2 linked regions of the Desulfomonile tiedjei DSM 6799 genome follow. The protein of the gene in region 1 interacts with the protein of each later gene in a pairwise test. Links are inferred from orthologs where the notes say so. Each region holds a gene or a part of one and is shown in the gene's direction. Other genes may lie near its edges.

What was found.
Region 2: the proteins of DESTI_RS08825 (region 1) and def interact in binary tests that used the Escherichia coli proteins (3 or more experiments, as listed by UniProt). The link is inferred for Desulfomonile tiedjei DSM 6799 from one-to-one orthologs.

Annotation. Positions count from the first base shown.
Region 1 is NC_018025.1:2,098,315-2,113,751, forward strand. Bases 4,014-6,891 are described here. They hold DESTI_RS08825 (aspartate-semialdehyde dehydrogenase), read left to right. Parts: upstream 4,014-4,853; coding sequence 4,854-5,930; downstream 5,931-6,891. Other genes in these bases: DESTI_RS08820 (hypothetical protein), read left to right, coding at 4,412-4,783; DESTI_RS08830 (acetyl-CoA C-acetyltransferase), read left to right, coding at 6,053-6,891. Also shown: DESTI_RS08800 (B12-binding domain-containing radical SAM protein), read right to left, coding at 1-1,255; DESTI_RS08810 (hypothetical protein), read right to left, coding at 2,543-3,118; DESTI_RS08815 (outer membrane lipoprotein-sorting protein), read right to left, coding at 3,106-3,891; more of DESTI_RS08830, read left to right, coding at 6,892-7,237; DESTI_RS08835 (hypothetical protein), read left to right, coding at 8,072-9,019; DESTI_RS08840 (MBL fold metallo-hydrolase), read left to right, coding at 9,065-9,793; DESTI_RS08845 (aconitate hydratase), read left to right, coding at 9,844-11,769; DESTI_RS28620 (PAS domain S-box protein), read left to right, coding at 12,194-13,474; DESTI_RS31210 (thioredoxin domain-containing protein), read right to left, coding at 14,237-14,485; DESTI_RS08860 (L-lactate MFS transporter), read right to left, coding at 14,677-15,437.
Region 2 is NC_018025.1:4,809,390-4,824,785, forward strand. What follows is about bases 4,132-6,968. They hold def (peptide deformylase), read left to right. Parts: upstream 4,132-5,206; coding sequence 5,207-5,731; downstream 5,732-6,968. Other genes in these bases: DESTI_RS20540 (Hsp20/alpha crystallin family protein), read left to right, coding at 4,132-4,480; DESTI_RS20545 (Hsp20/alpha crystallin family protein), read left to right, coding at 4,503-4,901; fmt (methionyl-tRNA formyltransferase), read left to right, coding at 5,728-6,651; htpX (zinc metalloprotease HtpX), read left to right, coding at 6,852-6,968. Outside these bases: DESTI_RS20520 (IS110 family RNA-guided transposase), read right to left, coding at 1-87; DESTI_RS30905 (hypothetical protein), read left to right, coding at 138-371; DESTI_RS20525 (hypothetical protein), read right to left, coding at 987-1,340; DESTI_RS20530 (hypothetical protein), read right to left, coding at 1,447-2,310; DESTI_RS20535 (hypothetical protein), read right to left, coding at 2,571-3,113; more of DESTI_RS20540, read left to right, coding at 4,016-4,131; more of htpX, read left to right, coding at 6,969-7,685; 16S rRNA (cytosine(967)-C(5))-methyltransferase RsmB, read left to right, coding at 7,752-9,098; DESTI_RS20570 (class I SAM-dependent methyltransferase), read right to left, coding at 9,420-10,394; DESTI_RS30910 (hypothetical protein), read left to right, coding at 10,635-10,811; lipA (lipoyl synthase), read right to left, coding at 10,821-11,750; DESTI_RS20580 (3-isopropylmalate dehydrogenase), read left to right, coding at 12,220-13,281; DESTI_RS20585 (ribonuclease J), read left to right, coding at 13,404-15,092; DESTI_RS20590 (hypothetical protein), read left to right, coding at 15,395-15,396. UniProt on the Escherichia coli protein: Removes the formyl group from the N-terminal Met of newly synthesized proteins. Requires at least a dipeptide for an efficient rate of reaction. N-terminal L-methionine is a prerequisite for activity but the enzyme has broad specificity at other positions.

The DNA of each region.
Region 1 (15,437 bases):
GCAAGTCCACGTAGCGGTCGATAAAGCCGGTCAAGTTCGAGAGAGTTTTCTGAGACTCATGGGGAGTATTGTACATCAGGTGCACATAATTCTTTATTCCTATCGCAATGGCGTGCTCCAACAAATCGTGCATTTCCCGGACATCGAATCGTTTTCCCAAAAGATCCACTGTTCGAGGATCCGCGGATTCGACTCCCCAGAACAAGCTGAAGCATCCGGCTTTCTTGCTTTTTTCCAGTACATCTTTGGAGCATCCTTTTACTCTGGCATACGCGTACCAGCGAAGATCCGGCAATTCTTCGGCAATCCGATCGCATATATTCGATAGTTGCACAGGATTTCCGTTTATGGAAGCGTCAGCGAACTGCACGTTGTTCGTGCCGTACGTACTGGTAAGATGCTTTAGCTCACGGATGACTTTGTCCTCGGATTTGTAATCGTATCGATCCACGAGCCTGCCTGTACAAAAACTGCACCGGGAAGGACATCCTTTGGAAATCCTGTATGGCAAGAAAAAAGTATTCTTGCCCGTCATTGGGTGTTCGTACCGATACTGGCTCAGATCGAGTCCTTCAAATTCCGGCGGAAATTCCTGTTCAGCAGGCAGATCTGATTTGGAATTGGTAATGATTCTGCCTTCATCGATATGCACCAGCCCAGGAATGCTCGCGAGGTCTAGCTCTCGCCTGCCTTTGAACAAGGCATGAAGCATCAGGAGCGGCAGTTCACCATTTCCCTTGACCCAGTAATCTGCAATGCCATGAGGAACAAACGATTCGGACGGTCGTATGGTTATGAAAGGCCCGCCAAAGACAATGAGTGCTTGCGGATTTGTCTCCCGTATGAACCTGCCCAGCAAGAGCGCTGCCCAGTACTGGTGATACGCGACAATGGAAAATCCGTAAATGCCTGCTCCAGAGGGAATCTTCGGCCCGTATTTTTCCACAAATTGTCGCAATCCCGGGTGATCGGCCGCACCTTTCAAACTGTTGAAAAAGCTTTCCTGGGAAAATGTCCTGTCAGGGTTGTGATAATCGATATCATCCGGAGAATCGAAAAGATACTCCATCAGAAAATCCGTTTGGATCACCGGCACTGAATGGTGCTTCAGAAACGCGTAGATAACGGACATACCGTAAGGCATGAATTTCGTGCGAAGATAACGTTTGCTGATCGCAGGAGGATGTACCAGCACCACTCCCGGATCGGAAGGAGAGCCCGAAAAGAGTGCCGTGTCCGGAAATTGTTCTTTCATAAATGTGTTCAGCGATCCCTCACGGGGATTACTTTGCGCCTCACCCCGCTCCTTTGGAATCAGTGTGTCCGCAAGAGCAGTCCGCGTGCGTCTTCTCGGGAGAATGTCTCCGCAGTCTTCCCGGCCAATTCGCTGCCGAGAGTTTCTGCAGCGCAACCCTCAACATCAGAACAGCAAGGAGCACAGCGGCGCCAGTCTCCAACCATTCAGGTACAAACTCTTTTGAGGCTTGACCGATCTCAGCGACCGCGTGGATTCCCAGAGCTCCGTAGATGAAATCTGTAAGAAAAGCCAGTCCCAGTGTGCACAGTACAATTGATACAAGATAAACGGTCAGGGTGCGTCTTCCGAGAATCCCGGCTACCATGGTTACCGTGGCGATGTTGGTCGCAGGTCCGGCCAGAAGGAACACAAGAGCAGTACCCGGGCTCATTCCTTTCAGGATCAATGCGGCAGCGATAGGCGTCGACATAGAGGCACACACGTACATCGGAAGACTCATCGCGAGCACTGCCAGGTATCCCAGAATGCCCGATCCGAAAACTCCTGAAATCAACGATTCAGGGACGCATGCCGTAATGATGCCGGCAAGCAGTATGCCAAGGAGAAACCATTTCAAAAGATCGCCCATGAGTTCGTCGAACGCATAGCGCATTCCGGCGACAAGTTTTTCCGCAAACGAATGGTGCGCTGCGTGCACTGCGGGATCGCAATCCACGCCGTCGCAGCAGCCATCAACGAGACAGGTCCTATCCGGGACGGCCTCACGCGCTTCTCTGTACGATTTGCCGGTAAAATTCTCCAGGACGCCTGCAAACAGTGCCGTTGCAAATGCCGCGAACGGCCGCAAGACAGTCATAATGGGATCCAAAAGAGAATACGTAATGGCAATGGAATCCACACCGCTCTCAGGAGTAGAGATCAGAAAAGAAAGACAGGCTCCGTTGTTTGCCCCCTGTTTTTTGAATCCCGCAACTGCGGGAACAACCCCGCACGATCAGAGCGGGATAGGGATTCCCAAAAGGGAAGCGTACAGCACTGACCTGAATCGACCTCGGTGGAAATAATGGGCAACCGAGTCGGGACGTATGTACACCCGAAGAAGCCCTGCGACGAAGAACCCGAGGAGTATGTAAAGCGCTGCATCTGCAAACAATTTCACGGATGACATAAATATGACGAGAAGTGTTTCCATGGAAGGATAATAGCAACTAAAAAGGCCCTCGTCACCTTCTGCTAAAAAGAATCGTGTAACGCGGGCCTTTTATTCAAATGCGTATAGCGTTTCTAAGGGGATTTCCGATCCAATTTGTCGACTTTGTCGGACAATGCCGAAAGCTTGGCCTCCAACGCGTTCATTTTTGCCTGAAGTGCAGCGGCTGCACGCGCCTGTTCTCGAGCATCCTGTGTTGTATCCGGGCGCTTTAAGGATTGCCTTACTTCACTGAGTTCTTCTTTGATACCCTGAAGCCCTTTAATTACAGCACGATCGTTGTCGAGAAAGGCTTGTGAATAATTCTGGATAGCTTTTTCGGCGGTTCCGCCTTTTTTCTGGAGATCTGCCAACATGCCATCGGATTTACGTTGCATGCGTTCGGCAGTATCCGCCATTCGGCTGGTATTGTAGACCATGGCGGGCATGGTTGTGGACATGACCCCCATATAATGAACCATTTTATCCATATTGCCCTGGATACGGTTTACGTCGGGAAGACTCGCGCATCCGGATGCGAGCAACACCAATGACACAACAACGACTCTTTTCACGATTCCCAACACAATACGCCACCTATCTTTGCGGCTCCAAACAGCAGGTACTGTGTGAGCCGCGGGATAGAAGCAAAAATCAATCAGCTTTTCCAACGAAATGTTCCGAACTTGGCCGGATCCGATATCTCTTCCGGAATCTCAATCCCGAAGACGGCGTTCTCCTGACGTATCAGCACACGGGTATCCTTTTCCGGAATGGTTATCTCCTCTGCTCTGGGAAACTCCCGTCCCTGCTCGGTCTTGAACATTTCGGTAACTCGAAACGTCCTCTTAACTTTTCCCGACCGATCGACAGCTTGGGTTTTCAGCAGGATAAAATCCTTCTTCGTAATCCACAACTGTCGCTCGGATGAATCGGACGGCTGTTCAATGCGAATCACATAACAATCCTTGCCGTCCACCTGTTCTTCTTTCAAGATCGAGGGTTTCTCGTCCGCCTTGGGAATGAAACCCTGGATGTCCTCAACAGATAGTCCTGTGCCGCCAAGATCCGCGGCAGGATCGTCCATGGCGAGAGGCAGGGTTTTTCCCGTTGCCGGTAAATACATGAATGCCTGCGCGCTCTTATTCGCGTCTACGAGAATCAAAAACCGAAGACCTTGGGATTCCTTAGGCTGCTCGAAATCCAGAAAAAAGGCATTCTTGTCACCGAGCCGCACGCCCATGAGCCATATGACGTTTTCCGACACGGTTTTTTTCCCTTTGAGGGTCTTTGAGGAAAGAACTATTCGAAAATTGTCGTTAAAATTCTGCTTCTCAACCTGCTGGAGAATCTCATCCGCGGTCATCGCGTGGGCAGGGACGAATGAAAAACACATAAAGAACGTGAAGATAACAACGCTAAGAAGTTTTGAATGAAGACGCATCTACAAATCCAGTTAGTTTAATACCGTTCACAAAGGAATACGGCGATTTAGGACACGAAGAACAAGCAATCTTGTATAAACCTTCAAATTATTTTTGTGTATGACGCTTAATACCATAAAAAAACAGGACTTGTCAATTCATTTGCCTCTTGTCGGGCAGCCGTTCTGTATGGATAGACAAGGCACTATCATTACGAATCAGTGTGCCGCGCTCCTGTAATTAGGGGTGGGATCGGTCAGTTTCCCGATATTCCGACCGACTCGATAAACCTCTCCACCCGGCTGCACCTTCAACTCAGACCATCCTAAAAGGAAGGCTATGGCATTCAATAAATGAGAATGCCTAACCTAGCACACGGTGAATTATTTTTGAACCCGCTGTTCATTGTTTTTTTCCTAAGTGACCGCAACCGTCGTACGTGGAAAATTGACGGCTTTCACCGAGACTGGTATAGTGAGCGGTCGCGGGAAGACTTGATGCGTGTTCCTGATATCGAAACGAACGGCTCCAGGACTAGATATGAAAACATTCCCCGTGTCTCTGGCGAAATTAGTTTTTTTCTTGTTCGTGCTGTTTGCTCTGAAAACAGGTCCGGCTTATGCACAATGGCCTCTTGGGAAAGAACTCTCGTCTCCCGAACCAAAGACCGAATCAGCTTCTCAAGTAACAGGCAGCGGCAGGTTCCAAATTTTCGTTTCTCCGCAGGCGAAGGGCTTTACGTTCATGATCGACACCGAAACCGGAAAGATTTGGGTCATGAAACGTGACCACACGGCAGGAGAGTTTTCTCTCCACAGGGTTCATGTGGAAGAGATCGACCCTCAGGCCGCCGGAAAGACTGAAAAATCCGACAAATCAAGTACTCCTGAAGCTCAGGGAAAAAGCAAATAAAACCGAATGAGTAGTGCGGCGAAACCGGTTCGCCGAATTCGCGGAAACCGAAGGAGGTAGATTGCTCAAAATGGCGAAGAGCGCATACAAAGTGGCGGTAGTTGGAGCGACCGGCGCGGTCGGCAATATGATGATCCAGGTACTCGAAAAACGGAATTTTCCCGTTGGTGAACTGGTATTGTTGGCTTCAGAACGATCTGCGGGAAAGACTCTCAAGTACAAAGGTAAAGATTTACCGGTACAGGAACTCACCGAATCCTCGTTCAAGGGAATTGAGATCGGCCTGTTTTCCGCGGGCGGTTCCATCAGCGCGAAGTTTGCGCCGATAGCGGCTCATGAAGGCTGCATTGTTATTGATAATACGGCTCATTTCAGAATGGATCCGGACGTTCCGTTGGTCGTGCCTGAAGTGAATCCCGATGCCTTGGCCGGTTACACCAAGAGAAATATCATCGCGAATCCCAATTGCTCCACAATTCAAATGGTCGTAGCACTCAAGCCTCTTCACGACGCGGCAAGAATCAAGCGCATTGTGGTGTCTACCTATCAGTCCGTTTCAGGAACCGGCAAAGATGCATTGGAAGAAATGTTGGTCCAGTCTCGCGACATGGCCACACATATCCAGTGGACCAAAGAAGATGGCCTGGACAAACTCTGGAACTCGCTGTCTCCCTTCAGGACTGTCAAGACAACGGTATATCCGCACCGGATCGCTTTCGAATGTCTCCCGCAGATAGACGTTTTCATGGACAACGGGTACACGAAAGAAGAGATGAAAATGGTCTGGGAAACAAAGAAGATCATGGATCCAGCCATACAGGTCACGGCAACCACGGTGCGGGTGCCGACGTTCTTCGGTCATTCCGAATCGGTGAATATCGAGACTGAACGGAAATTGACCGCTCGCCAGGCTACGGATCTCCTCTCCAAGGCACCGGGAATCAAAGTCATGGACGATCCCGCGAATAAAAAGTATCCCCTTACCGCCCTTGCCGCTGGTGAGGATTACACGCTGGTGGGCCGTATCAGGGAAGACGAATCTATTTCCAATGGCCTGAATCTGTGGGTGGTTTCCGACAATATTCTCAAAGGCGCAGCTTTGAATGCCGTCCAAATCGCCGAAATCATGATCGATCGCTATCTCTGATTCATCTCAAATAGACCAATTGGGGGACGTTCGCAGAATGTCCCCTCCATAAAAATCGATAAACCTGTCTAAATTCCGCAGCGGCGGCCCGCGCGGATCGATCGCCAACGAAAGGAGAGGGGATGAGCGCCAAGCGTGAAGCAGTCATCGTAAGCGCCACCCGTACTCCGCTGGGTTCCTTCAACGGAAGCCTGAGCGGGATCGGGGCAACCAAGCTGGGAAGCATCGTCATAGAGGAGGCGGTAAAGCGAGCCGGTGTCGAAAAATCCGACGTAGACGAAGTGATCATGGGCCAGGTATTACCGTGTGGGTATGGTCAAAATCCGGCCCGACAAGCGGCGATTCAGGCAGGTATTCCTTTTGAGGCCCAATGTTTCACCATAAACAAAGTCTGCGGCTCCGGGCTCAAAGCAGTGATGCTGGCTGCACAAGCCATTCAACTGGGTGACGCGGATATCGTGATCGCCGGTGGAATGGAGAGCATGACCAATGCTCCCTATTATCTCGCAAAAGCGCGGTTCGGTTATCGTATGGGAGATGGGGCTCTCGTCGACAGCATGCTGCATGACGGCCTTTGGGATATCGTGAACGATTTCCACATGGGAATCAGCAACGATTTGATCAGTGAAAAATGGCACATTTCCCGCGAAGACCAGGATCGCTACGCAGCTTTGAGTTACGAACGCGCATTGACTTCCATACAGGAAGGCCGTTTCAAAGAGGAAATCGTCCCTGTCCTCATTCCGCAGAAAAAGGGCGATCCGAAAGTATTCGATACGGACGAATGTCCGCGTGAAACGACATACGAAGCACTCAGCCGGATGAAACCTGCATTCCAGAAGGACGGGTATGCCACTGCCGGGAACGCATCCATTATATCCGATGGAGCCGGCGCTCTTTGCGTGATGAGCGAAGAAACCGCCCGGAAGAGAGGTCTTGGCATACTTGCCCGCGTAGGCTCTCAGGCGAGTGCCGGAATGGATATGAAGTACGTGTTGATGGCTCCGATTCTCTCCATCCCCAAAGCGGCAAAAAAAGAAGGTGTGGATTTCCACACTGTGGACCTGATGGAAGTCAATGAGGCTTTTGCCGGGTCCACTGTGGGAGTAATCCGAGAACTCGGATTGGATGAGGATCGCTGCAACGTGAATGGAGGTTCCGTTGCTCTGGGGCATCCCATCGGCGCCAGCGGCGCACGGGTTTTGACAACCCTGTTGTACGCCATGAAAAATCGCGGAGTTAAGACAGGTATGGCTTCCTTGTGTCTCGGCGGAGGTGAGGCCGTGTCTCTGTATGTGGATCGATAGGCCAGCCAGTTTTTTTTGTAGCGATTGCCAGAAGAATTGTCTGATTGCGCAAATAGTAATTGGTAGCTGCCGGCCTCCGTGCCGGCAGACCATATTATGACTACTCAACAATTTCAATAAGGTGTGCCGACAGGGACGCCGGCCCCTACTAATCCTTTGGCATTCCCGATCAGCGGCTAAACGTCAAGACTTTCCGCAACTGTTATACAATGAAAACGCTCGGGAGGAATTTCTTCGAAGAAAGACCCCCGACTCCATGGGCGCGTTTGTCAGGCGATTGTCCCGAGAGAAGCGGGATCGCCACGCTCCTCGCAATGACAAACATCGATCCTATTGCTGAACCTCATTCCCGTACAGCTCGTTTACGCGGTTCCGCAAACTTAGCGGGAAAGAGTTGGTGAACTAACTGCGCGTTCCTCAATTCATTTAGCTGAATTCCGACCCGATATGCCCTTAACAAGGCACAAAGCATGCTATGAATTGTTTCCGAGACTCCATCATCTCGTTATAACGATTGCCAAAATTCTGACGTTTATCCCACGCTCCATTACAGGATATTAGTAGGGACCGGCGTCCCTGACGGTCCATTATATCGATATCATTGATCATATTGAAGATGTGCCGACACGGATGCCGGCACCCACCAATACTCCGATCCTCAATCAGACATTAATTTTGGCAACTGCGATGGTTGAAAACATCTTGCTTTTCATATAGACCGTTGTTTGGCCTTTACTCAAAAAATGAGCATCGTGGACGGAATTCATTGAGTCCACTGAATTTCAATACTTTATATGTGAGTGAGACCGAATTCTTGTGTTTCTTGGAGGAGTCATGTTCCCAAAACACTATTCCAAATCATTTCTAACAGGCGACGACCCATTTTTTACGTTCAAAACTCAAGAGGAAACGTCCAATACAATACACCAGGAGATAGTTTTTGAACCCAAGCACGAAGGGTTCATCGGTATACCCCACGGTGGGCTTCCCATGGGGCTGTGCATTGACGCGTGGAGACGCGTAGGGGCCCCGGATTATCCTGTTCATGTGCGTTTCAAATTTGGTGGATCCGGGATTCTCATAGGAGACACCGCTATCTTCTCTGTTGAGACCAGCGCAAACGGTAAAGCTCCGCAGGTGAATGCCAAGGTCACCAAAGTTGGGGACAAAACTCCCTATCTTCGAGCGGAGATAGTCTCGGCCGCGGAAACAAACGGCATAATTGCCGCAAAGCCTTCCGACGATTTCCGGAAGTTACCCTATTATCGGAACTGCTTCGTCTGCGGTCATCACAGGAAGATAACGGGCCTGCAGAGAAGATTTCGTGTGCACCGTACTGATGATTCCTGGATCGTGACGGCCCCCTGGGGAGACGATGCGGACGACTTTGATCGCGCAGCATTTTTTCTGCTTGACGAGCAGGAATTGCATCCGGCTGCATTGATCTCCATCTTTGATGAAAACACTGCATGGGCAGGCTTCATGGTAACGCGGTCCGCCGGACTGTCCGTGAAGGTGGAATTCACATTGCTGAGACCGGTCCATGCGCAGGAAAAGCTTCTGTTCGTGAGCGAGCCCGCTGGAATTCGGGGCAACCCTCGATCTCCGCGGTTCTTTCTGGCTTCCGGGAAAATACTGTCTTTACGAGACCCGCAGAATCCGGAAGTGGTGGCTTACGGCAAGGGAGAGTGGATAATCCTGGAACAGTACACCGATCAAATCAAGACAAGCCTCCTCCCTCATGACGATTGGGCTTGGATCTTTTCAAAAGATGACGAATGAAGTGTTATTCTATTTTAATGAGAAGCGATTCTATAGGAGAAGAGAGTGATTGAGCAGGTAGTTGACGGCGTCCGGTGGATTCCGGGCAGAGACAGATTCATGCCTGATTCACACATGTACGTGATCGGAAAATCCGATGCACAAGAATATACCCTCATAGATTGCGGCCTCATGGAAATGGGAGCCTACAAGATAGAAGAATTGGAACAGGGCAATATTCCCCTGAGTCAGGTTAAGCGCATTATTATGACCCACACGCATGTGGACCATATCGGATGCCTATCGGAAATACTAACGGCAATACCCCATTGTGAAGTCTGGATGCACGAATCAGAAGCAGAATACCTGGAACGCGGTGACGATAGAATAGTCTTCGGAAACAAGATGTTCGATTCCATGATTCGTTCACAGTATTCAATCCCAAAGGATTTCTTTAAGACCAAGGTTCATAGGAAACTCCAGGGAAACGAGACTCTCGATCTGGGAGGATTGCAGTTTCAGGTGATTAGTATTCCGGGGCACTCCATCGGGAGCATAGGACTCTTCAACAGCGAGCACAGAATGTTCATGTCCGGTGACACCATTTACGCGGATGGAGCAATCGGCCGCTACGATCTTTATTCCGCAGATGCTGGAAAGCTCAAGCAATCTTTGGACCTCATCGCCGGTTTGAGCGCTGATATCCTTTTGCCCTGTCACAACCGTATCGTGAAGAGTGGCGCTAATAAAATGATCAGGAATACTGTGGCACAGTGGGCTCCACTGCTCGAATAAGGTAAAATTGTTCTCAACGCATACGGGAAGGTGGTTCGAGAGGAGCATTTATGGGAAAGACAGTTGCGGAAAAGATAATTGAAGCTCATCTGGTTGAAGGCGATCTGAAGCCTGGAAGCGAAATAGCCATAAAAATAGATCATACGCTGACACAGGACGCTACCGGTACCATGGTTTTTCTGGAGTTCATGGCTATGGGAATTCCCAGAGTCAAAACCGAGGTCTCTGTCAGCTATGTTGACCACAATCTGTTGCAGACCGATTTCAAGAACGCTGACGATCACCGGTTTCTCAGGTCTGTTGCTGCGAAATTCGGCGTAATTTACAGCCGCCCGGGAAACGGCATATCTCATCAGGTTCATCTGGAGCGTTTCAGCGTGCCGGGAAAGACTCTCCTCGGCTCGGATAGCCATACGCCCACGAACGCCGGCAGCTCCATGCTGGCGATTGGCGCCGGCGGTCTCGATGTAGCAATGGCCATGGCAGGCCAGCCTTTTTATTTCATCATGCCAAGGATTGTGGGCGTGAAGCTTACTGGAGCCCTTCAACCATGGGTATCCGGAAAAGACGTTATCCTGGAAATGCTCCGAAGATTGACGGTCAAAGGTGGAGTAGGGAAAATCTTCGAGTACTTTGGACCCGGAGTGGAAACACTTTCTGCCACCGATCGAGCCACGATTGGAAATATGGGGGCGGAACTCGGAGCAACGAGCAGCATGTTTCCTTCCGATCGGCGCACTCGGGAATTCCTTGAGAGCCAGGGAAGAGGACATGTCTGGAGTGAGATTATAGCGGACCCGGATGCCGAATACAGCGAGGTGATTGAAATCGATCTCAATACCCTCGAACCGTTGATCGCGTGCCCGAGTTCTCCCGACAATATCAAAAAAGTAAGTGAAGTCGAAGGAATACAGGTCGGTCAGGTCATTGTTGGGTCGTCCGTGAACTCCTCTTTTCGCGATTTGATGATCACCGCGAAAAGTCTCGAAGAGAGACATTGCCATCCGGATGTAAGTCTTGAAATAAACCCCGGAAGCAGTCAGGTTCTCCTGAATGTGTCCAAAGCGGGCGGTGTGTCCAATCTGATATTGGCAGGAGCCCGTATTCACCAGTCGGGGTGCCTCGGGTGCATCGGAATGGGGCAGGCTCCGGGAACCGGTACGGTTTCATTGAGAACGTTTCCCCGAAACTTCCCGGGAAGAAGCGGGACTTTTCCGGACCAGGTGTATCTCTGTTCACCGGAGACTGCTGTTGCGGCAGCAATATTCGGGAGCATCACAGACCCTCGGAAATTGGGCGAATACCCGGTTGTGAAAGATCCCGAGCAGTACGCGGTGAATGACGACAATTTCATTTTCCCTCCGGAGGACTCTTCCGAAGTGGAAGTGCTGATGGGCCCGAACATCAAACAATTCCCGATCTTCGGACCTCTGGATGACACGCTGGAAGGTCCAGTGATTCTGAAGGTGCCGGACAACATCACCACTGACGCGATCATGCCAGCGGGAAGTAAAGTGCTTCCCTTTAGAAGCAATATCCCTGCTATCAGCGCATTCGTTTTCGAGATCATCGATCCCGGTTTCCATGTCCGCGCCGCGTCTGTTCCTGCCGGCTTGATTGTCGCGGGCGAGAATTACGGTCAGGGGTCTTCCCGGGAGCACGCGGCAATCGCTCCCCGGTATTTGAATATTCGAGCCAAGCTCGCGAAGAGCTTTGCGCGAATTCATAAAGCCAACTTGATCAATTTCGGTATACTGCCGCTGGTCTTCGCCAATCCCGAAGATTATGATGCGTTACAACAAGGCGAAACGATACGATTGGAGAACGTCCGGGCCGCAATTCAGGCCGGGAGCGAAACCATTATTGCCAAAATAAAAGAGACAGGCCGTGAGGTGCGGCTCAAATTGAATGTGACCGACAGGGAGCGGAAGATATTGCTGGCAGGCGGGTTGATAAACTTTGCTTCGACTTCGTGATTTGGGGGAGGTTTTTGTAGGGATCGTGATTCAGAAATTCGTGCTACTGAATTTTATAGGCTGACGATCGCCTGTTACGGGCAATAGTCACGACGAATGAATGGAAAAAAGAGCTTAAAACCAGGCCAGGAAGCGTGAAGTTTATAGTTACGTCTGACGAAAGGAATGTTTCTACTCATAAATATTGCATAATTCCGGCCTGTTATTTTTCTCTTGACCCCGGATTCTCTTGCCAATATAGTCCCCAGACGGGGCGGGGTTGAGTGAATTTTTTGCTCGATGTCCGTTGTTTCGTCTGTTCTCACTACCCTATTTTGCCCGACTGCCGGAAGTTCACCTGCAAAGAGCGGAACAATTCATAAGCGTTAGGGACCAACTGTACAAGTCCTGAACTTTGAAGCTCACTGCGAGCAGGGTGTACCGTATGGAAGAAAAGAAGCCCTCTACTCCTGCCGTGAATCCTCACGAGTATTCAGCAATACCGGAGCTGATGAATAAAATTTCTGTTACTACGCAGACAATAGACCTCGATAGCATTTTTACAAAAGATGTAACGAATTCAGGTAGTTTCGATCTCAGGGACGTGAGGAAGATCACGTTCGGAAAGTTGCTGGAATCCATCCCTATTCCCACCCTGCTGGTGGATATGTCCCATGCGATCGTTTTTGCCAACGAATCTGTTGGAAAAATAGGAGCCGATCCCGCGACCCTGGAAGGACGGTGGTTTTCTTCGATTTTTTCTTCCAGCAGCGAACGCCAGAATGCCACAGCGGCTCTCAATCATGTGCTTGCAGATCGCAAAACCAATGTTTTCGAAGGGTTGATTCAGCTTGGAACCCGGATGTTATGGTGTCGGGTGAGCCTGAGATCGCTTCGTTTCAGAAAAAGGCGATCCGTGCTGGCAATCATAGAAGACCTTACCGCTGAGAAAAAACAGCTCATTATCAATCAGAAGTATCAGCAACTCGTTCAGGTGTTCCCTATCGGAATAGCCGAGTTTTCATTGACCCGGCCCATTTCCGTCGAAAGGTCGGAAGATGACATGCTCGCCATGATCGCACAGGCGCAGCTTGTGAGCGGCAACTGCGAGTTTGCCAGAATGCAGGGACAGTCGACCATCGAAGCGCTCAAAGGATCTTCTCTCAAGAGCTTGTTTCCGTTTGAGGTCGAACACCGCGCTCTGTTTATCACCTGGATAAGACGGGGTTTTCCTATTCAATCTTTTGAAAACAGAGAACTTACTTCCAGTCAAACCCCACGGTTTTTCGAGAATACGCTCGTTGGCAATGTGAAGAACGATTATCTGCTCGGGTTCTGGGGAATGCGCCAGGATATTACAAACAGGAAACAGACGGAGGAAGCCCTACGCGCAGCAAGGGACAGGCTGGAAGAAAAGGTGAAAGAACGGACGGCAGAGCTGCTCAGGACCAACCAGCATCTGGTTCAGGAGATCACGGAACGGGAAAAAGCTGAAATGGAATTGGCCAAACTTGTAGGAGATCTGCAGGAAGCCTTGGCTAAGGTGAAGACCCTTACCGGACTTTTGCCGATTTGTGCATCATGCAAGAAGATCCGTGATGATAAAGGATATTGGACGCAGGTCGAAGTATACGTGAGAGAACATACCGACGCGAATTTCACCCACAGTATTTGTCCGGAATGTGCATCAAAATTGTATCCTGATTTTTACCCGCCTCAATCTTGATGACTTATAACGTTTCCCAGAAGTTTTAAGCGTAGCCAATGTAGGTGCGATGAACCCGCGATCCGCGCGGACGAATCGCATCAGTCGAGGTCTTTCGCGACCGATGCGATTCGCTTCGCTCATCACATCCTACGTGAGCTATCGATATCATTGATCATATTGAAAATGTGCCGGCACGGAGGCACGGCACCCACCAAATATTCCTATTTTCAATCGGACACCAATTTTGGCAATTCCCATACAACTTTCGCTTATCAGACAAATTCTCGCGCTTTTCCCACAAGGACCCGCTCCTGGCAATGAAGTCTCCAGTTCCCGGCATGCGCATGATGCAGCATCCGGGAACAAGAAGAACTAATGGAGCGATCTCATTCTCTTGAGAAAGGCCACAATCTCCTGAGGATCAGGTCGTATGGTGTAGTCGGGATCCACTTCTACGCTTCGGATAATCGACATTTCATCGATGATGAAGCTCCCGGGCATGGGGAGTGTCCACGAATCATCGCCGTTGTATTTTTTCAGATCCGTCCCGAACTGCAAATAGAGTTCGCGCAGATCGTCCGGAAGCGTAAAGACTAATCCGAATTCCCGAGCGAGCTTGTTGCCGCGATCGCTCAGTATTTCGTAAGATAATCTGTGTTTACCGACCATTTCTCGGTTATATTCGGGAAGTTGGGGAGATATGGCTATCAGTGTGCCACCTGCTGACGTAATTTCCGGTAAAGCCTGTTGCAGAGCTGACAGCTCTGCGTTGCAGTACGGTCACCACACGCCACGGTAAAAGGCTACAACAAGAGGTCCTTTCCGGAGCAGATCCGTTGACCGGACGATCTCATCTCGGGTGTTGGGAAGAGCAAACTCGGGCGCCTTGGCCCCGACCTTCAGCACATGTTCGAGAATACCTGAACTTCGAAGGTCTTCAGTAGCGCGATGCATAATGTTGATTGCCTCGGGCGCTGCTTTCGCTTCGAAATGGCTTTTGATGGAATTGAGTCTATCTTGAAGATTCATAATCGAGCCCCCGTTATTCTTTGGGATTAATTCGTACTGAGTTAGACATCATGTTCGGAGAAATTATCCATGATGCGCAGGATTACGATAATTCCAGGGGCACGATCACGTTCAGTCGCAAGAAAGGTTCTCGACGTACTGCTCTTCGCCATGAGAATTGGTATGAAACCCTAAGCTTCGAAAAACTTGGACTAAGCTGTCGATCCGGTGGGCTTCGCCGGTTTCCTGATCACACGGCACAAGACGACCGCAACAATTAATAATACAGCGGAAATATAAAACGATTGATCGTAAGAACCGGTGTAGTCTTTGATATAGCCCGCCATGAGAGGCATGAGAAAACCAAGGCCCCATCCGATGAATACGAAGCCGTAGTTGGCTCCCAGGTTTTTGGAACCGAAAAAGTCCGCCGTAAAGGCCGGCATCAATGCCAGGCCTCCGCCGTACTGCCAGTACGCAATGCCTACGGCAAGAAACAGTATCGGCACGTTCTCAGACGCAATGATGAAAGGAGCCGCCAGAAGACACAAGGCAGAAATGGCTCCGTTAAGAACGTAAGCGTTAGACCGTCCGATTTTATCGGAATACATTCCGGTCCCCACCCGTCCCAGAGCATTTACCGCTCCGCCGAACGCGGCAATGATCCACGCATTTGCGGCGAAAAATTCCAATTTGCCGGCAGTCTTCCCCAGGATAGGGGCTGCATTGGCAATGACCAGTAGACCGGATTGAGCGCTTCCAATGAACATGAGGACCAGCGCGTAGTACTGCCATCTCGACATCATTTCCGGCGGTAACCAATCGGTAATGACATCGGGAGTCGGTCTGGCTGGATTACTCGATGGATTGGAAGCGGCGACTGCCGGCATCGGGGGCACATAATCCGACGGTGGGTTTGAAAGCAGTTGTCCTGCAAGGATGATCACCACAGCAAAGAAAATGCCCAGACCGA
Region 2 (15,396 bases), 2.7 Mb from region 1 along the record:
TGACACGGAATTTTTGTGGACGTCCAATCCGCACGATATCTCGTGCACGACTGATATGGTAGTGTTATTCTGGTTTCTTGAGGGCATGACACGCCTCCTAGTGTTGTTTGATTTCATCTCATACTAGGCAGGTAGCCATGCTCTCATCTCAGTTCAAGGGACTTTCATCCTTCGTTGTGGCGCTCTTCGCCATGGGAGTTGGTACAAAACACTGCCGGAGGGCTCACATGGATGTTGCCGCATCCGCAGCGGTATTGGTTCTCATAGTTACAAGCCTGGTGATTGTAATTGCCATTCTCATTGGAACCCTCGCTTTTCAGCTCGTACAATTGAGCAATATGGCGAGGCTTCAAAAGAACAAAAAGGAATAAATTCAAACTAACCAACGCTCTAGTTGTTCAGAATTACTAATGAGAATAACAGGTGTTAGAAACCAAATCCAGAAGAAAGATCAGTGTGCGTAATCGTTCTGTTACAAACGGGCACTAGAGATTCTGCGCTTGGAAGGGCTGCCCAATAGTAGCCACGGGTGTCAGAGACTGTCTCAAAACTGTGCTGACACTCAGAATCGTGCCACGCTGACCACCCGGGGCTGAAGCCCCGGGCTATTTTCTGCCGCCCCTTCGCGGCTCAGGAAGCTGACGTCCCAGAGGGACGCAGGATAATAGCCTGGTAATTCATTGCCGGGAAGAAAGAAGTCGTGCCACGATTTAGGATAAATTTCGACTTTTGAGACATTCTCGTCAACCCGTGGATAGCTGAGGATGCGATGACCAACGGGAATCGCATCTGTCGAGGTCTTTCGCGACCGATACGGTTCGTTTCGCTCACCACATGCTACGTGAGCTACAATCCCGCCGGGAAGATGATGGGAAATTCGTGGCACAATCTGGGATAACTTTCAACTTTTTGAGACAGTTTCTTCCTGCCGGTCCATTCTACCGATATCAGGTGACGAATCCCTCCGTTTTCTTGGGATCGATCCGTCAAAGGCCTCGTCGTTGTAGAGTCCGCATACGATTCAAATTAGTGTTCATGTCCCTGATAGAGTTGTCGAGACCGCGCATATTACTCTGGAAACGTCGTTCGTAGGTTTCTATGCGTCTCTGAGTCGGACCGGTCGCGGAAAAACCGGAATAGAGCGGTGCTTTCTTCCCGGCGATGAAGTCGGGATTATCAATGAGAGACGCAGTCTCGGATTTGGCTGATTGGCTGGTTTCTCCCACGATCGTTTTTTCGGCACGATAATCGGCAACTGCCGGGGACACTTGCATCTCACCCATGACAATATGTGGAAACGCAAGAGAGAGCACAATTAGGAGCATAATTATACGAAACATATCGGCCCTCTTTCATCGGGATGACCGGATAAAACTCACTCTTGAATATAAGACAAGGACCTGGCTCTATCAACATCATGCAAGCGTTTGGACAGCCGTTTTCCTGTCAATCGTGAGGTAGAAAGTCCACCCGCAGCGCAGTATTGTTGATAAATCTACGAAGGGAAAATCCGGTTTCCACCTCTTCCAAAGTTACTGACAGCCCCACTGCTTCAAGTTCCTGATGAATGAGCCGAGGAGCGTGCCTGAAGTTCATGCGCTGAATCACCTGATGTATCGTTGCAACCGATGCGTTCCCGGGAGGTGGGACTACCATTTCGCGATTCGTGTCTATGCACTTGAAGCTGAGAACCACATCGTAATGACCTAATCGTGTGGATATGCGTACTCTCTTGTCAGAACCTTCCTTTTTAGCGTCAGGGACCGCATAACGCCTGAAAAGACTCTCCGTCAAGTTCTGTTGACACAGATACAATGCGGAACTCAGATCGTACACGTCCAAGGGGCGGTTCTCGAGACTTTCAATACGGCTTGTTCCCCGTTTTGGCTTCGCGAGCTTTGGAATAGACTCATTGCGATTGACGATCAGATCCACAATGATATTGCCCATGGAACAGGAAAGGCAGATAGGATTTTCGCCTCCATCCAGTCCTTGCTGCCGTATTTTCCGCAGAATCAGATCGTGATGGTGCGATGCAGTGATACGCTGGATCACCTGCTGCATAAAGAAAGGATTCGTGTTGAACTTCTCAGAAAGAATTATCCGCTGCATCTTTTGGATGTGCAGTTCGAGGAAGTAATTCTCTGCCTGGTAATACATGCTCACTGCTTCGCTGGAATTATCTTCGGGCTGGTACTTGCGCCAGATTTCCTTCCAGTTGTACTCTTTCATCAATCCGAGAACCAAAATGAGATCATATCCGTCGATATTTCTTTCTTCGCTGATACAAATCGGGCAGGGTAAATTCATCGCGGTCGTTTCCTTTGCGCCATAAAAAATTACAAATCACGCGGCAGGGCCGTTTTCGTTCCCAGGACGAAAAAATCCGGATACTTTCTAAAGCGCAAATTATAGGGGTTTCTTGGGTGCGCTCCAAATACTCTGGATCTTTCGGAAAGAATAATACTGATAAACTTGGACAGGAATGTCAATGACTCGTGACCCCGAAGGGTTCGTAGGAGTAGACGAGACGAGACGCCTCCGCAAAAAAGGTTCGATCGATATTCGTTCTAACTTCTGCACTGTATGTCAGCCGTGATTTCCTCCATCGAAGCTTCCCATGTCCGATAATTGTTCGGCCCTTTTTGGCGGCTGAACGCTATAGCTTCAGCGAGACTGTTCAACAGGTGATTCATAGCCCGTACAGAGACCGTGACTGAATCCCGGGATGCCATTTCTCGAAGCGCTTCATGGATAGGCCTCCCGCAATCAGAGCAACAGGATTCGAAGGAACCGGGCAGCGCGTGCGAATCCGGTGGGATCGCCTCTCTCGCAGCTTCAGGTTGGCTGCTCTTCACAAAGGAAACTATGATCACAGGATTCGTTTCAGCATCGGGAAGCGGTGAGGAATTCCAACCCTGAATTGTCCGCGCACGTTCCAGGAACGATTCTAATTCCTCCGCGGAAAGAACGAGACTATCTTTCCCGAAACCGCCGTATCGATTCCAGAGCAGTGCTCCCCCATTATTCCACCAGGAATCCATGCTTTCATTCCATGCAGGATCGGTTTCCCGGACAATCTTCAGTTCGTAATCCATCTGTTTTCCTTTCATGATTGTGGAGCTCTAACAAGTTAACCATGCTTTTCTCGAAAGTAGATGCGTTGTTTCTGTCCATACTACTGTGGTACGGAACCGTGAGTCCATGAGCGATGTGGAATTGAGCGACGCGGAGTATAGGGATAGGGAGGCAAAAAGGCTCCTAATTTCCTCACATGGACACTATGAAAACGGCGATGGATGCCGCGTCGGATCACGCTGCTATTTGGGTGGACCTGGGTATCTGACCTTCGGCCGCTAAACGGAAAATCCGATTACTGTCCTGCTTCCGTTTGACAAACGTCAAGATCGTGCACGGAATAGCTTTCTCCAGATCATGTCGCAGGGTTCAAGCGGATATTCAAAATACAAGAAAAAATGACTTGACATATATTAATATATCTCTATATACTGGTTTTTACATTAGACACCTCCTATTTCGAGTATTCCCTTGACAGGACGCCGTATCTTCTTACCTTCCGGCACCCTGCTGAGAAATGCGGCGTCCTATTTCTTGTCCTCCACCCCTATGGGCCGGTTCGCCGACCTCCGGTCCACCCAAGTTCTTCCCCTGTCCAAGGCAGGCCTCCCGGTGCGGCGTTCCATGATGCGCCGTACCGTTAATTTTCACTCAGAAAATCTAACCGGCTTTGCTGAGAGGTGTTATACGGAAACATCTGCAAAAACCCTCAAGTATACATGTGTGTAAAGCACGCAAGAGAGGCACCAAACGAACTCGACGGCACATGGGAGGGGCTTGACAAGCATAGGCCGATGCATAACTGAACCCTAAATTGGTTGCATGGAAACGGTTGATTCGTCGACGAATTAAGCTGAGCGTTTGGATTTAAAGAACAAAAATGAATGCGATTCTGACATGAGAGAACAAGAATAATGCAACAAGGGAGGAAACAGCCATGGTCCGATGGAGAATAGGACGAGATCCTCTTTGGCAGGAGTTCGATCGCCTGCAAAAAGGCATGAACGAGCTTTTCCATGCCATGAGCGGGGGCACGCCACGATCCTTTTTCGATCCGCTTTGGCGAGAAGCCCGCATATTTCCGCTCCTCAACGTGAAGGAGATGGATGACAGCTATGTGGTCACTGCAGAAATTCCCGGCATGAAGACGGAAGATCTTGATATCAAAGTTATAGGAGATACTCTGACCCTTAAAGGTGAACGGAAGCCGATAGAAATCGGAGAAGGGGCGAGCTATCACAGGCGCGAACGGGCTACCGGCACTTTCCAGAGAAGCCTCACTCTCCCCGGCAGGGTGGAACCCGAGGGAGTAAAAGCGAACTATAAGAACGGCATTCTGACAGTGACCCTGCAAAAAGAAGCGAAAGCCCAACCGAAGCAAATTTCGATTACTGCGGAATAACCTGTACAGGAGGAACACTGAAATGGCCGATGAACTACCAGTCACCAACAAGTCGGAAGTTGCTCCTCAGGGCGAATTCACCCGGGAAGGGCGTTACTTTTCACCTGCAGTCGATATTTACGGATCCGACAACGAGCTCATCCTTCTGGCGGATATGCCCGGAGTCTCACCCGACCAGGTGGAAATAGATCTTCGCGATGAAGTATTGACGATCCTGGGAAGGATATCTCAGGAAACGGAAGAAAGAGGCCAAGGCCTGATGACGGAATACCAGACCGGAAATTACTTCAGGAGCTTCCGGGTCACAGACATGATCGATCAATCAAAGATTACTGCAAGCATGTCAGATGGTGTTCTGAAACTTGTCATGCCCAAAGCCGAAAAAGCGGTGCCAAGAAAAATTCCTATTACGTCGGAATAATGGGCAAATACAGGGAGGCGTTCAACTGAAAGCGCCTCCTGCACCTCACGATTGTTCCCTTAGCTCCGCCACTGAAAATCCCCCTGAATCCCCCTTTAGAAAAGGGGGACATTGATGGCTTCCTTTACACTCGGAGGTGCCCATTTAAGCAGCCGTGATCCCAAGTTAGCGCCTATGCCCTTTTGGTCTCTGTTGCATCCAATTTGTGGCAAAATGCCGATCTTTCGAATCCCAAGAAACGTGAGAATCTTGACAGTAATCAGGGAAAGTAGACATATTAGGTAAAAGTCTGTGAGGTGTATTTGATGGCCGTGCGTACAATCATGGTCGTTCCTCATACCGCGTTGACCCGCAAAGCCGAATTGGTCACGAACATAGACGAGCGTGTCATATGCCTGGCCCAGGACATGGCCGAAACCATGTACAAGGCCCCGGGAATAGGACTGGCTGCGAATCAGCTCGGTGAATTACTTCGGCTCATTGTAGTCGATGTGATTTATCCGTACGAGGAATCCAAAAATAAGAAAAAGAACCCCATAATCATCTTGAATCCCGAAATCATCAAAAAGGAAGGGAAAACCGTAAACGAAGAGGGTTGCCTTTCTGTTCCTGAACTGGGAGTCGAGATTGAACGAGCTGAATTCATCCAAGTTCAGGGAGTTGATATTTCGGGTAAACCGCTGCGTTTCGATGCCGAAGGGCTATTCGCCCGTGCGCTTCAGCACGAAATAGACCATTTGAACGGAACAACCATTCTGGATCATGCTTCCCCTCTCAGAAGAGATCTCTACCGGCGCCGTTTGAAGAAAAAAGCCAGGAGAGATAAATGAGCCTCAGGGTGGTCTTTATGGGATCCCCCGACTTTTCGGTTCCAGTCCTGCTTGCTCTCCATGAAAATTTTACCGTCGTCGGAGTCGTTACTCAGCGCGACAAGCCTCGGGGGAGAGGGCAGAAGATTTCATCAACACCGGTGAAAATTGCCGCAGATCGATTCGGCATCCCTGTTATGGAACCGGAACGTCTGAATCAGGATGTTGTCGACGCGATGGTCGAATGGAATCCCGATGTAATTGTCGTAGCAGCGTACGGGAAAATTTTGCCGTCGAAAATTCTTGAGATGCCGCGTATGGGGTGTGTAAATCTCCATGCATCGCTTTTGCCTCTCTATCGTGGCGCATCGCCCATTTCAGCGGCCATTCTCGACGGAAAAAGTTTCACGGGTGTTTGCACTATGCTCATGGACAAGGGCATGGATACAGGTGACATCTTGCTGTGCCGGGAAATACCTATTGCCGAAAACGACACCACCGGTTCGCTTCATGACAAATTATTGGAACCTGGAGCCTCCCTGGTGGTCGATACTTTACGGCTCATGATTGCAGGAGAAATCACCCCTATTCCTCAGGATCACGCAAAGGCGACCTACACGAAGTTGCTCACGAAAAAAGACGGCAAACTTGACTGGTCCAGAGATGCGGAATTCCTCTCCCGGCTGGTAAGGGCAATGAGCCCGTGGCCTGGAGCTTTCTTTGTATTCCAGGAAGAACAGGTGAAACTCAGCGACGCACAGCATCGTACCGGTAAAGCAGAACCGGGCGAGATTTATGATATTGTTCCGGATGGAATCCTTGTCGGCACGGGTAAGGATCTCCTGTTGCTGAAAACGGTGCAGGCTCCGGGTCGAAAAGCGGTTTCAGCTTCGGATTTCGCTCGAGGAAAACACCTCAAAAGAGGAGATTTCATGCAGTAAGGTTGGCGTAGCGCGAATACAGTGACGTTCATTGCCGACTTCAATCAAGGTTGGAGCATTCGGACCGGCAGCGACCAGCGTTGCTGTTTATTAACAGTGGTCAAACGGCATCTTTGTGATGTTCTGATGTTCTTCACGCAGATTAGCGGCCCCTAAAGTGTCGGTCCGCACATGAACACTATTCAAGGAGAGACTAAACTATGAACCAGCTTCGAACGATCGTATTATTGACCGCTCTGGCTGCGCTCCTGGTTGTTATCGGTGGAGTAATTGGAGGCAAGAACGGAGCCACCATCGCTCTGGTGATTGCCATTGTCATGAATTTTGGAAGTTACTGGTTCAGCGACAAGATCGTCCTGAGCATGTATCAGGCTCAGGAAGTGACTGAGGCTGAAGCTCCGGATCTTTATCACCTGGTTCAACAACTGGCTGACAGGGCAGGCCTGCCCATGCCAAGGGTGTACATTATACCTGACGATTCACCCAACGCCTTTGCAACCGGGCGAAATCCTTCCCACGCGGCCGTTGCCGTGACTGAAGGTATTCTCCGCCTGTTGTCCTGGGAAGAGCTGGCTGGAGTCATCGGTCATGAGCTGGGCCACGTGAAAAACCGGGACATCTTGATCCAAAGCGTCGCGGCAACTATCGGCGCGGCAGTGACATATCTTGCTCAGTTTGGTTTCCTATTCGGCGGCCGTTCGGACGATGAAGAACGAGGTTCTATCATAGGCACCATTCTCATGATGATTCTGGCCCCATTGGCCGCGGCAATTATTCAGATGGCAATCTCGCGATCCCGTGAGTATATGGCGGACGACACAGGTGCTCAAATATGCGATCACCCGCTCTGGCTGGCAAGCGCTTTGGATAAGCTGAGGAGAGGCTCCGAAGCCATCCCGATGCATGCCAATCAGGCAACTGCTCACATGTTCATCGTGAGCCCTCTGTTCGGCGGCGGCCTGGCAAGTCTGTTTTCCACCCATCCGCCAATCGAAGAGAGAATCGCGCGGCTGCAGCACATGGCAGGCTATTAATCACTTCTAGAGTCGCCGGAGAATCTTCCTTCTCCGGCGAAAATCTCCCGGTATAAGAATCTTCGTGTGGCGTCTCTATTTACTCCATCGAGAAAAGTAGCTTTACAAGTACTCCAAGAAGTTCGCGAAGGCCGGTTCGCAGAAGACGCGCTCTCCGATGCGCTCGATCGCCAGAGCCTCTCGGCCAAAGACAGAAACCTCGCGACAGAGCTTGTGTACGGTGTGGTTCGCTGGCGCGATCGTCTGGACTCGATTATACGGCGATGCGTTATCAGACCGGGAACCAGGATGGATCCGGATGTTCGGGAAATCCTGAGGACTGCGCTGTACCAGATCTTCTTTCTTCAGAGAATTCCCGAGCATGCCGCAGTCGATCAGGCGGTAATGTATGCATCCCAACGCTCTAAGAAGCATGCGGGATTCGTTAACGCGGTGCTCAGGAGAGCTTTGCGAGACAGAGAAACAGCCGATCCTCCTCCGGAAAAAGATCCGAGACGACTGGCCGTTTACTATTCTCACCCGGAATGGCTGGTCCGCCGATGGCTTCACCGTTTTGGTTACAGAAAAACCAAACACATTTTACAGCACAACAATTCCAAAGCTTCCCTTGAGCTGAGGCTCAATACCCTCAAGGCGACGCCGGATACCGTTTCACAAATCACAGAAGAATCGGAGCTTCAGGCAATTCCCGGGTTTCCGAACGCTTTGCGCGTTATGCGTTCCTCGGGAAAAGTTGAAACAATCAAGGGATTTCTTGAAGGCTCGCTGGTAGTGCAAGCGCTCGCGTCACAGATGATTGCGCCCCTTTTGAAACCTCAGCCTGACATGCGAATTCTCGATGCGTGCGCAGCTCCGGGAGGAAAGACATCGCACCTCGCTGCTCTCGTTCAGGACAATGCGCGAATAGTCGCGCTCGATATTTCACAACAACGCCTGAATGAGACGGCTGCAAACCTCCAGCGGTTGGGTGTGCATTCAGTTGAGTTCGTCGTAGGCGACGCGGCCGATCCGCAGATGGTGAAAGAACTGGGTACATTCGATAGAATCCTCGTGGATGCACCCTGCTCCAATTTAGGGGTGCTTCGGCACAATCCCGAAGCCAAGTATCGGGTGACTCCGGAAGCTCTCATGCAGTTTGCACGAATCCAGTCACGCATCCTCTCCAATATGGCAGGTCTCCTGAATCCCGGAGGAATGCTCGTATATTCCGTGTGCTCGCCCACTGAAGAGGAAACGGTGGGGGTTGTCGATGCCTTCCTCACCGCAAGTCCAGGATTTTCGCTGCTCCCGTTCATCCGGGAAGAAGTCCCGATGCCCGTTTTGGTGGACGCGCGCGGTTTTTTCGCAACGTTCCCTCCACCCCCCGAAATGCCTCTGGATGGTTTTTTTGCCGCTCGCGTAGCGAGAAAATAGCGTTTTTCTCCAGTAATGCGTCGATCAGAGGCGCGTATCGGTCTCTCTACAGAGCCGGACAGCGCGATTTCGGTAAAGATAAGAACGCGAGGCGGTTTCTTGCGTTGAGGTGTGGCGGATGTAAACTACCTCCAAAACCGAATTGCGAAAAAATTTCACACTTGATGTCTTGGATGATCGAAAGGTGCGAAAAAATGAAACAACTCACAAAGGAAAAAATGAGCATATCTTTGGATGGGTCAAGCGAAATTGGGTACTTCCGGTGCTTGGCATGCTTGTTGCTCAATAAGATGGCGAACAACGACTCCTAACCATACCCTCTTAGCAATCCTCCTTTAGGATTGCTTTTTTTTTTGCCGAAACTATGACAATCCCGTAATTGCCCAGCAGTTTAGACGCCTTTGCAATCAGCACAGCCAGCCCTATATCAGCCAGATCGATCACAATATCCGTAATAGGAATTGACGTGGCAACCTGTTTCATCCAGGGGCCGACGTTGCCTCTGAAACGTTGATTGCGCAGCATGGCAACCGATTTGTTCTGCCTGTACGCACATGAGGAATTCCTGCGTGCTGACGGTATGAGCAACAGCCTTAACAGGCCGAACGGGTACGATGTATAGATTTGATCCGTGTGGAAGATCCTGTCAATTTCCATTGAGCAGGTATCCAGATATCCTGCGATCGATTGAGGAGTAAATAGTGAAAGATGGCGCGGCACATCTTCCGCGCAACTGCTCCGCATTCCAAACGCCCCAATGTTCGGCACGAGAAAAACGAAACGTCCCTCCGGACTGATCAGCTCCGAGACCCTCCGGAAATACAGAGAAGGTTTGCGGACATGTTCAAGAAAAGCCCATGCAGTGATAGCCTGATAATGGGATTCCGGAAGTTCCATCGTCAGGAAGTCGCCTATTCGTACTGAAATTTCGTGCGGAGTCTTCCAATCGATGAGATCCACGCCTTCGGCTCTCCACCCGGCGTCTCCTGCAAGCTTCACGAAATCTCCGCGGCCGCAACCGATATCGAGAAGCGTTCCGGATTGCTGTGGCAAGTAATCCAGGAGTCGTCTGAATCTCTCCACGTCCACATCTTTGTCTTTGTGATAATCGTCGGGGTACAGCGCGGGAATCGATTCCTCTGCAGGCATGGGGTTAACGAATGCCATTCCGCACGAGCATTGGACCAGGTTAAAATCCTGTCGCGTTACGGGATCCGTTTTTGAGAAGAGTAATGTCTGATCTTCAGACCCGCACAGATCGCATTTCACGTATTCCGTTGATATTCTTGCCGCCATACGCAGCGTTTAGCACCTTTGAGGTCAAGAACGCAAGGCATTAGCTCCGTTACCTGTACTCAAAAAAAAGAGTTGAGACTTATTGCCTTTCTCACTGGCATTTTATAGGATTTTCTCATAGCGAACCCGGTGACGGAAAGCGCCCCTTGAACGGGTGTGGAAATGTCCATGTCGCTGCTGAAGCTCGAATGTCTCGAACTGAAAAGACGTACGCAGGACACAAGCGCGAGGAGATAACGCATGGAACTTATGGAAGCTATGGTAAACGATACTCAGGAAGAGATCATTGAGATCACTTTTTCCGGAGATGAAGACGAATGGCGGGAAATCGCCACTGTGCTGAAAGAGTCGGATTCGGATCTGGCCACCGAATTAGGTTTGAGAATTCGGGAAGCCTTGAGAAATGCCGGCCGATAACCACGATGCTCAGTTTTCTCGATCATTTTCCGGCGCGACGTTGTCCCTGCTCGGCAAAGGCTGTGGAGAATCGTCTGTGGGGGGCGCCATCATCGAGCACAGGCTCTCAGCCGCTTTGTACGAACTTCTTACCAAAGGTCCTGACACTACCTCTCTGATTCCTTCTCTCAGAGCCATTACTCCAAGTTCCGCAAATGCTTCCGGACGCAGATACTCCGCCACAGGGTGATGCTCCGGCGAAGGCCTCAGATATTGACCGATAGTCAAGATCGAGCATTGCACGCGTACGAGGTCCCGAATCACCGATTCGATCTCGTCTCCGGTCTCTCCCATGCCTACCATGATCCCGGATTTGGCTACTGTTCCGCTGGCAGCGACCCGCTGCAACAACTCAAGGGAGCGCTCGTACGATGCGCCAATCCTCACCAGAGGGTATAAGCGGGGCACCGTCTCGACATTATGGTTGATCACGTCAGGACGGGCATCGATCACGGTTTCGAGCGCTTGTAGATCCCCCTGAAAATCGGGAATGAGCACTTCTACCGTAACAAGAGGGCGCGTTCGCTTTATGGCCCGGATAGTCTCGGAAAAGACGTGTGCTCCTCCGTCACCGAGGTCGTCCCGCGTCACGGATGTGATTACCGCGTGCCTCAGTCCCAGAGCAGCAACAGAAGCAGCGACGGATTCCGGTTCTTCGGCATTCACTTCTGCAGGAATTCCGTGCCGGACCGCGCAAAACCGGCAGTCACGAGTGCAGCGATCTCCCAGGATGAGAAAAGTCGCAGTTCCTTGAGCTTCACACTCTCCGCGGTTTGGACATAACGCCTCCTTGCAGACGGTATGGAGGCCTTTGCCGTAGGTCTGCCTGTGTATGGAAGAGGTTGCGGATGCACGCGGAAAGGAACGTTTAATCCAAGGAGGTAAAGAAGAGCGGCTCATTTCAATTCCCGATCCGTTTTCCGATCAAAATGGTCAAACAATAGCAATTGAAAAAATGAAGACCGTCTCCGGTAAGGTATCAAGGGGGGGGAGTCATGATACAAATGGAAGACGGCCTTTCGAGACCTAAAATAGCTCTGGCCCCAGAAAAAGTCAACCCCCGCAATTAAAAAATCGCGAGGGTCGGCTTGATGACTCCCGGAACCTTCGATACCAACCGTGTTGAATAGAGAATAATCGATGAAGAGACAAAGTCAACCGACAATAATTAGATATGTTTTAGGTATCCAAAATACCCAAAAGTGTGCAAATCCCGCATTCCTATTCATTCTCAGAATCTTATCCAACCCGATTGAGATTCACTATTCCTTGGTGTAGTATTCCTCAATATGCTCAGTGAGCGCGCTGGAATGAATTCAACGCGCGTTATCAAATATCTGATGTAAATACCCCACTAAAAGAGGTGGAAATGAGTGAGTCTTATTCTGTAGCAGTGATTCCCGGAGACGGAACGGGCCCTGAAGTTATCCGAGAGGGGAAAAAGGTGCTTCAGGCTGCAGGTTCCCTGTACGGCTTCGCCCTGAATTTTGTCGATTACGATTTGGGGGGAGACCGCTTTCTGAAGACCGGCGAAGTGCTTCCAGATTCGGTAGTGGAAGAGTTGCGTCAGGCGGACGTGATATATTTGGGCGCCATCGGACATCCTGACGTGCAACCGGGTATTCTGGAAAAGGGAATTCTTTTGAGGTTGAGATTTGAGCTGGATCAATATGTGAACCTTCGACCGGTAAAGCTCTATCCGGGTGTGGATACGCCGCTGAAGAATAAGGGACCGGAAGACATTGATTTTATCGTTCACAGAGAGAACACTGAAGGATTCTACGTCGGCTCCGGCGGTTTCTTCAAGAAAGGGACCCCCGATGAAATGGCGATCCAGGAATCGATTAACACTCGGAAAGGTATCGAGCGTCTGCTCAGGTATTCGTTTGAGGTTGCTCGTCAGCGCCCCAGAAAAAAGCTGACATTATGCGGCAAGACGAACGTTCTCACCTATGCCTGGGATTTGTGGAACAGAACCTTTCAGGAACTGGCCAAGGAATACCCCGATGTCTCGACGGATTATGCACACGTGGACGCAATCTGCATGTGGATGGTCAAGAATCCCGAATGGTTCGATGTCATTGCCACTGACAATATGTTCGGGGACATCATCACCGATCTCGGTGCGATGATACAAGGAGGCATGGGCATAGCCGCGGGAGGAAACATAAACCCCGAAGGCGTCTCCATGTTTGAACCCATTGGTGGATCCGCACCGAAATACACCGGCAAGAATATAATCAACCCTCTTGCTTGCATCCTGGCAGGGGGTTTGTTGCTGGAAACACTGGGAAAGAAAGAAGCAGCCGATTCCGTTGAAAAGGCTGTAGTGAAAGTGCTCTCAAAAGATCTGAAGAGTCTCGATGCAGGACGCATGGGCTATTCCACTTCAGAAGTGGGAGATCGTGTGGCCGAGTACTTAAGCGCGTAAGTGCCGACAGGCTCCCACCGCCGGGACATCATGCCGTGTCCCGAACCGGTGTGCAGGATACCCATAATGATATACTCTATCCATGAGAACCAGTTGATACTATTCATCGTGTTAAGAGCCATATGGATGAAGACCTGAGAGTGCTTCCCTTAGGGGGGCTCGGAGAAATCGGCCTGAATATGATGATTGTGTCCTACGGACGGGATGCATTCATTATCGATGCAGGTCTCATGTTCCCGGATGAGTCTATGCCCGGAGTCGATATTGTAATTCCGGACATAGATGCTCTTCTGGAGAGAGACTACAATATTTTGGGCGTATTTCTTACCCACGGGCACGAAGATCACATTGGCGCCCTACCCTACCTCCTCAAGAAGATAAACGTTCCGATTTACGGTACCAGCCTCACGATGGGATTTATCGAGTGTAAGCTTGAGGAATTCGACATCCTGGGCTCGACGGAGCGACGCATCATTTCTTCGGATCAACCTGTTCACCTGGGACCTTTTGTTATCGATGCCTTCCCTATGTGCCACTCTGTAGCCGACGGTGTGGGATTTGCGATTACTACGCCCATCGGCGTGATCGTCCATTCGGGTGATTTCAAGTTGGATCCCACCCCGGTTGACGGACGACTTTGCGATCTGGAAAAGCTGATAGCGTATTCCAAAACCGGAAACGTCTTGATGCTCTTTTCCGATAGCACGAATGTAGAAAAGAAAGGGAGCACTCTTTCTGAAACCGCCATACGTCCGGCATTTGAGGAAATATTCAGGACTGCAAAAGGCAGGATTCTTGTTGCGACGTTCTCTTCTCACATTCACCGTATCCAGCAAGTCTTTCAGTTGGCAGAGGAATTCGGCCGAAAAGTGGTGATTGTCGGACGTTCCATGGCTTCGAACGTTCGGATCGCTTCGGAAAGAGGTTACTTACACGTTCCGCCGAAAATTCTCGTGGACGTAAAAGATCTTGATACTTTGAAGGATGAAGAGACAGTCGTAATCTCTACCGGTTCCCAGGGAGAACCCATGTCCGCGCTCTCCCTCATGGCTTTTGACAAGCATAAATATTTGCGGGTCAAACCTGGAGACATCATGGTCTTATCTTCTCGGTTTATCCCTGGAAACGAGAAGGCTATCAACCATGTCATCAACGAGTTTTGCAGACGCGGCGCCCGTGTAATATACGACAAGATATCGCCTGTACACGTTTCCGGCCATGCCGCTGAAAAAGAACTGAGATATTTGATTCGGTTGCTGCGTCCCAAGGCATTCATTCCTATCCATGGAGAATTCCGACACCTTCGAAGACATGCGGAAATTGCCGTCGAAGAGGGGGTCCTTCCGGAAAGGGTTCTTGTTGCTCAGAATGGAGACGTTGTTTCCATCGCTCACGACGGAGTTAGTATCGCCGAACAGATAGAAGTGGGTCGGATCTTTGTTCACGGTAAAGGAGTGGGAGAGATCGGACACGATGTTCTCCGGGATCGTCGCGTCCTTGCCGAGGTGGGCCTTGTAATCGTGGTGCTGGTAATAGATGCTGAAACCGGAAAGAGAATCAGCGGCCCCGAACTGCATTCAAAAGGAGTGACGTTCGAGGAAGCCGAACCCGAACTGCTGGAAGGCGCACGGATTGCCGTGGAAGAGCAGCTTGCATTCATCGATCCCGTATCCGCTGCTCAATGGGAAGAAACGAGAGAAGAAATCCGTCTTGCAGTCAGAAGACATGTAAACAGGCTTTTGGGAAGGAAACCACTTGTACAGACTATAATAGTACAAGTTGGCGACAATGAGCGCGTTGTTGTTGAATAAGGTCCTCAATTTGGTGCTCTATGGAGTTCTTATAGTTCAATCGATGTTTCTCTATTGAATTTGCATGGAAGTCGAGAAATTTTGCTTGCAATTGTTTGTGAGTTGGATTACCTCATATTGCATGCATGGACTACGGACGAGCATGGCAAGAGCACTTGTCCATTTGATTTTAAAAAGGTTTTACACCGGGCCGCAGCGTGAGGGGATTTTTCTTGACAAGAGGCTGAAAGGCGTGCTACGGTGGCGAAAATTTTGGTCTAACAACTCTGTATTGGAGATGCTTCATTTAAGGAGGGTTTAGGAT